Regions from separate parts of the Affinirhizobium capsici genome, predicted to be linked through region 1. Evidence: riboswitches for the same ligand, from Rfam matches in the RefSeq annotation. Region 1 holds a riboswitch; the other holds the start of a gene.
What was found. A riboswitch is a leader RNA that binds a small molecule or an ion and turns the genes downstream of it on or off. The one in region 1 is predicted to bind thiamine pyrophosphate.
Positions count from the first base shown of each region.

Region 2: another riboswitch for thiamine pyrophosphate. It lies ahead of AC0JZ1_RS01850 (ABC transporter permease); the one in region 1 lies ahead of thiB (thiamine ABC transporter substrate binding subunit).

Region 1 covers NZ_CDRNXD010000007.1:260,187-263,590, forward strand. The annotation lists gene AC0JZ1_RS19470 (ABC-F family ATP-binding cassette domain-containing protein) at 1-470, shown strand, start outside; gene AC0JZ1_RS19475 (response regulator) at 633-1,082, shown strand; TPP riboswitch at 1,138-1,246, shown strand; gene thiB (thiamine ABC transporter substrate binding subunit) at 1,289-2,299, shown strand; gene thiP (thiamine/thiamine pyrophosphate ABC transporter permease) at 2,313-3,404, shown strand, end outside.
Region 2 covers NZ_CDRNXD010000002.1:412,490-415,893, forward strand. The annotation lists gene AC0JZ1_RS01840 (ATP-binding protein) at 1-720, opposite strand, end outside; gene AC0JZ1_RS01845 (metallophosphoesterase family protein) at 720-1,988, opposite strand; TPP riboswitch at 2,120-2,222, shown strand; gene AC0JZ1_RS01850 (ABC transporter permease) at 2,337-3,119, shown strand; gene AC0JZ1_RS01855 (ABC transporter substrate-binding protein) at 3,116-3,404, shown strand, end outside.

The sequences.
Region 1 (3,404 bases):
ACAGTGGCACCGTCATCCTTGTCAGCCACGACCGTGACTTTCTCGACCGCACGGTCACCTCCACCATTGCACCGGCAAACCCGGATGCACCGGATGGACGCTGGATTGAATATGCCGGTGGCTATACGGACATGATGGCGCAGCGCCGCGGCGCACAGGAGGAAAAGAAAAAGGCCGAGCGTGAAAAGGTAAAGTCCGAAATCGCTTCTGCTCCTGCACAGTCCAGAAACCAATCCAAGCTTTCCTACAAGCAGAAATTCGCGCTCGAAAATCTGCCCAAGGAGATGGAAAAGATTGAGAAGGACATTGCCGCTCGCGAGGCCAAAATGGCTGATCCGAACCTCTTCACCAAGGACCCCACTTCCTTCAACCGCATTGCTGCAGAACTGGAAGGTTTGCGCAATAAACTGACTGCGATGGAGGAAGAATGGCTCGAACTGGAAATGCTGCGTGAGCAACTTGAGGGGTAGAAGCGGTCTTCTACAGCCTTAAGTAATTGTTTGGATTAACGTTCCGTTAGTATTCACCAGCATCAACTAAAACCGGAACAATTCCCAAATTGGCACGTTCGGGACTTTGATGGCAGGACATGATGTTACTGCTGATCAGGTTTCAACGAAGGGGATGGTCCCATGTCGACTCAAGTTATGCGTCGTCGGCTGGAAGATGCAGCCATGAATCAAAGAGTTCTGATCGTCGAAGACGAGTTTTTGATCGCTCTCGATATCGCCGAAACGGTGGAAGAAATGGGCCTGAAAGTGAGCGGCTTTGCCAGTGCAAGGGAGCATGCTTTGCGGCTTGCGCCCACGGCTGATATTGCGTTCGTGGATGTCAATCTTTCCGATGGCGCGACGGGGCCCTCCATCGGTCGCGAATTGGCGGAACGGTTCGGTATTACCGTCGTGTTCATGACGGCCAATCCTGAGCAGCTTGCTGGACACGATGCTGCGACGCTTGGGGTGCTGACCAAACCTGTGATGCCACACATTTTGCAGGAAACCGTGGCCTATGCCGTTGCCAATCGGCTGGGTGGCATTGCTGCCGTTCCCTATCAGCTGCGCGCACTGGCCGCGAACCAGTAAAGGGCAGCTTGATACCTGCCGCTTGCCAAGAACAGCGGCTCTGATTACACATCTGCTAGCTCTAACGGGGTGCCACGAGAGTGGCTGAGAGGCTGAGGAGACCCAGCCAACCCGCGGAACCTGATCCGGCTAACACCGGCGGAGGGATTAGACGGCATCCATCGACGCCTATTCCCAAGTTTTAAGATGTTTGGAGGCGTTGAACCATGAAGTCCCTGCAAATTTCTCTGGCCGCACTTTCCGTGCTCCTTGCCGCGGGCTCTGCCCATGCGCAGGACAAGAAGAGCCTGACGGTCTACACCTATGAGAGCTTCCTCTCTGACTGGGGACCGGGACCGAAGGTGAAGGCCGCCTTTGAGAAAACTTGCGACTGCACGGTGAATTTCGTGGGCGTGGCGGATGGCGTCGCCCTTCTGACGCGTCTCAAGCTGGAAGGCCAGACCTCCAAGGCAGATGTGGCGCTAGGGCTTGATACCAATCTGATCGAAGAAGCAAAACAGACCGGCCTGTTCGAAGAGCACGGCATAGATACATCAGCTGCCAAAATCCCAGGCGGCTTCACGGACAGCACGTTCGTTCCCTATGATTACGGCCACTTCGCAGTGGTTTACGACAGCGATACACTCAAGAATGTACCCAAGAGCCTGAAGGAACTGGTTGAAGGCGATGCCTCCCAGAAGATCGTGATTGAAGATCCCCGCACCTCTACACCCGGCCTCGGCCTGCTATTGTGGGTGAAATCTGTCTACGGCGACAAGGCACCTGAGGCCTGGGGCAGGTTGAAGAACCGCGTTTTGACTGTGACCCCCGGCTGGTCGGAAGCTTACGGCCTCTTCACCAAGGGTGAAGCGCCCATGGTTCTTTCCTATATTACTTCGCCAGCCTATCACATGGTGGAGGAAAAGACGGATCGATACAAAGCCGCGAAGTTCGAGGAAGGTCATTACATTCAGATCGAAGTGGCAGGCGCACTCAAATCCTCGCAGAACAAGGACCTTGCGCGAAAATTCCTGGCTTTCACGCTATCGCCTGAGTTCCAGACCATCATTCCAACCACCAACTGGATGATGCCAGCGGCTGCCACGAAAGACCCTCTGCCTGACGCTTTCTCGAAACTGCCGGACGTGGGCAAGACCTTTCTTATGTCACCGGAAGAGGTGGCAAAGAACCGGCAGGGTTGGATAAGGGAATGGCTGAGTGCCATGAGCATGAAGTGAGGCTAAACGGAGGATGCTGACGAAACGCCAGCAGCGAAATGGCCTTGGCTTAGGAATTGCAACACTGGCAGGGCTTTCGCTGGCTATCCTGGTGCCTGTTTTAACGCTGTTGGGCGCGGCTGCTCCCTCAAGCGGACTGCTGTTTGATGACTACACCATCGGCATTCTCCGTTTTACTTTGCTTCAGGCCGTGCTTTCCACGGCTTTGTCCATCCTGTTCGGTGTTCCGGTGGCACTGGCACTGGCACGGCAGACACGCTTTTCCGGACGCATCTGGCTCATTCGGCTGATGGCAGTTCCCATGGGTCTGCCTGTGTTGATCGGCGCTCTAGGGCTGATTGGGATTTTCGGTCGCCAGGGTGTCTTCAACCAAATGCTGGCGGAGCTTGGTATTCGCCAGCCGATCAGCATTTACGGGTTGAGCGGAATTCTGATTGCCCATGTTTTCTTCAACCTGCCGCTGGCTGCGCGGCTGCTGCTGGCGACACTGGAGCGGCTGCCCCAGGAATATTGGCGCTTGAGCGCCAGCCTTGGCATGTCCAGCTGGAGCATCTTCAGGCTGATTGAGCTTCCCATCCTCATGCGCAGCATGGCGGGCGCGGCGGGTCTGATTTTCATGCTCTGCGCCACGAGCTTTACCCTGGTTCTGGTTTTGGGTGGCGGACCGGCGGCGACAACGCTGGAAGTGGCAATCTATCAATCCCTGCGGTTTGATTTTGACCCGCCTCGCGCCGTTGCGCTTTCCATGCTGCAAATCGGCCTGACCGTGATTGTGCTTACTGCGCTCTCCCTGCTTCCGAAAGCGGAGGATGACCGAGTTGGCGAAGGCCGCCGTCTGCGCCGCTTCGATGGAACCGCTGTCAAGAATAGAGCGTGGGACGGGCTGGTCATCCTGCTGGCGAGCCTGTTTCTGCTGCTGCCTCTCGGGGCGATTTTAGTGCGCGGGTTGAATGCAGACCTCGTGCGGCTTGCCTCATCCTCATCCTTCCATCAGGCCTTGGCAACGAGCCTTATCATCGCGCTGATGGCGGGGTTGATGTCTGTTTTTACGGCCTTCGCCATCTTGCGGGCTCAAGCAGCCATTCGCGATATCGGCAGCAAGCGC
Region 2 (3,404 bases), on a different contig from region 1:
TTGCAGTTCCGCTTGTCGGGTGCGGGCAGATCCTAACTCTGTCAGCGCATCATCATAATTCTTCTGGGCCTGATCCCTTGTCGCCAGCAAAGATGTGTAGGTAGCAGCATAGGTATCGATTTGATCGCGCTCTTTACGAACATCGGCGAGCTTCTGCTTCAATTCAGCAAGCTGCGTCGATCTCGCTCGCTTTTTGTGGAACTGCTGAGCCTCTTCACTTACGCGGTTCAGCACGGCACCAAGTTCGGCCAGGCCAGCACTTGCGGAAAAAAGCAATTCGCCGAGATCGCCACGGCTTTCCACAATAGACCGTCCACCCTCTTGCAGTGAATGCTCATCGAGCGAAAACATGGCCCGATAGGATTCGCGCGTTAAACCACCGAGCGCGGATGTGATCAGCGCCTCCGGCAGGGGCTGGCCGGTTGTGTCCAGAAGCGAGTTGCTGCGCTTCTTTATGCGGGCGAATTCATGCTCTTTCCCGTCAATCTCCAGCCGGGCGCCAATCTGCATCGTGTTGTAAGCGTGCAGGAAGTCGTAAGGTGACTTGTCATGAATGCCGAACAAGAGGTCGAGATAGGCAGCAAAGGCTGTGGATTTCCCTGCCTCGTTCAGCCCGTAGACAATGTGCAGATCAGGCGAACCCGGTGTCTTGTCGCCGAAGTCCAGAATGCGGCCAGTGAATTTTCCGTAGCGGGTCAGGTCCAGGCGGCGAAGTCGCATCAGTCGTCCTCGCTTCGCGCTTGCGCCATTCTGGCAACCAACTCTTCTCCGCCTTCTGCAATAAGAGCTTGCAGAAAGGCCTCACGTTCAACGTCGTCCTTGCCAGCAATCTGTCGGGCCTCCGCGGGAAGATCATCCAAGAGCGCTTGAATCATCTCCCGAACCTGTTCCCGATAACCAGCCGAGACCATCACTTGGTCACGCATGATCTCGTTTAACTCAAGAATCGGGTCGGTTCCGGTTGATGGTTGCTCGACACCAGTAGCCCGGAGGTCGAGCTCGATTTTTTCAATCCACGTCTTGCCGATGCGCTCGCCCCGCTGCTCCGCCTCGGTGCGAAGCAGGTCGAGATCGCGCCGGATTGTCCAGGAAAGAGGAGTAGATCCTTTCAGTTTCAGACGAGCAACCAGATGCTCCGAGCGAGTAATCGATCTCCGGTTCTGCAAAGCCTCGCCAATCCGTTCAACAACCTCGATCCAATTCGTTGTGCCAGAGACATCGACGCTGATCCGCTCGAATTGTGCGATGCTTGTCAGCCGTTCCTCAACGGTGACGTTGCCATCGTCGTGCACCGTGACAAGGCTCACACTTTTTTCGCCAGCTTCGTTGATGTCACGGCCTTGCGGCATGCCCGGCATGATGACTTTACGCGACCCAGCGTGGTCGCTGCGCTGGTGAATATGACCTAGCCCCCAATAATGAAAACCCGCCGCATGAAGGTCGGCGACCGAGCAGGGGGCGTATTGGTCGTGCCCCGGCGCACCGGCGAGGCTTGTATGCATGAGCCCGATATTAATGGCACCCGGGATGGCTGGCTTGTACTTGGTGAGCAGGCTTTCCGGCGCATGGGGCTTGGTAAAACTCAAACCATGGACAGCGACAGTTTGGCCGTGATGCTTGAACTCCACCGCCTCCGCCCGACCCGTAAACACCTTCACCGACGGCGGCAGCACCAGTTCCTGCGTAATGCGCGAAAGCGCATCGTGATTGCCCCGTATCTTGAAGACCTTGATATTGGCCTCATGAAGGCGCTCCATCTGATTTGCCAGAAAGCGCGCCGTTTTCATGGAGGTCTGGTCGCCATCGTAGAGGTCGCCAGCAATGATCAGGGCATCCACTCGCTCCTCCAGACACAGACCCACAATATGGATGAGTGCCTGGCGCGTGGCATCGCCAATCAATGCGGCAAGCTCCGGGTTTCGCAGCGAAAGCGAACGGAGTGGAGAATCAAGATGAATATCTGCGGTATGAACGAACCTGAAGGCCATGCCCTGATCTAGTCCGCTTCGCGCTTCTGTTCAATGTCGTTATATTGCCCTGCACAACCTCTAGTCATTCGTATCCTTCATGACGAACCTGTCGTCTGCGTTGACATGTTGGCCCGCTTACCTTTAGGTGAAGCTATTCCGAGGGGAGCACCAGACGGTGCTGAGATGGCGGTGAGCCGGACCCTTGAACCTGATCCGGGTTATACCGGCGTAGGAACGGAAAATCGCAACGCCAGCGCTGTTTCGCTTCATCGCCTGACCCGACATCAATTTGGGCAGGAGTTATTGAGCGATGGCGCGTCCATCCACCATTGTTGAAACGTCGCTTCGGCAGTCCCAGGTGCGGCGATGACCCTGCGTCAGGCGCTGGTTTCTCTCATGATGCTTCTGCTCTTTTGGCAGGCGATCATTATACTCACCGCGCCACCGCGTTATCTGCTGCCGTCTCCGCAGGCTGTTCTCCACGTCTTTCTGAACCAGCCCTTTTTCCTCTTCCAGCATAGCTTGTTAACTGCGACCGAAATGATCACTGGCCTTCTCTTTGGGTCGGTGCTCGGTGCAGCCACAGCCGTTGCAATTGCTGCTTTCCCCAAAGCGGGCCGGATTGTTTGGCCACTGATGCTGGTCTTGCAGGCCTTCCCGGTGTTTGTGCTGGCGCCGTTGCTCGTCATCTGGTTCGGCTTCGGCCTTGCCTCCAAGGTGGCTATGACAATCATTATTATTTTTTTTCCTGTCGCCTCCGCCTTTTATGATGGCTTGCGACGCACCGACGCCACCGTTCTGGATGCCGCAGCTTTAACTTCGGCCAGCCATCTGCAAACGCTGCGTCTGCTGCGCATTCCGCTTGCCTTGCCTTCACTGATTTCCGGTCTGCGCATTGCTGCGCCTCTGGCACCGCTGGGCGCAGTAGTGGGTGAATGGGTCGGCGCATCTGGGGGACTTGGCTTCATCATGATGCAAGCCAATGCGCGGCTGCAAACCGATGTGATGTTCGCTGCCATGGCAATACTGGCCATTTTTACAGTGCTTCTCCGGTTCATGACTGATCGGCTGACAATCAATCTGGTTCCCTGGGCTCGGGAAAACGCCTCTTTGCGCCATGCCTCACTTCATTCAGGAATGCTCTCATGAAAGCCAAGCTTCTTGCACTGTTCAGTGCAATCTTCATTCTTCTCAGTTGCAGTAGTTCACTGGCAGCAGACAAATTGAATGTCCTGCTGGAATGGTTCGTAAACCCGGATCATGCCCCTTTGGTCGTGGCGCAGCAGAAGGGCTATTTTCAGGAAGCAGGGCTCGATGTAACCCTCATCCCGCCGTCAGACCCCTCCGCCGTTCCGCGCCTGGTCGCGACAGGGCAGACGGATATCGGCATTCACTACCAGCCCAATCTCTATCTGGATCATGCAGCAGGGCTAC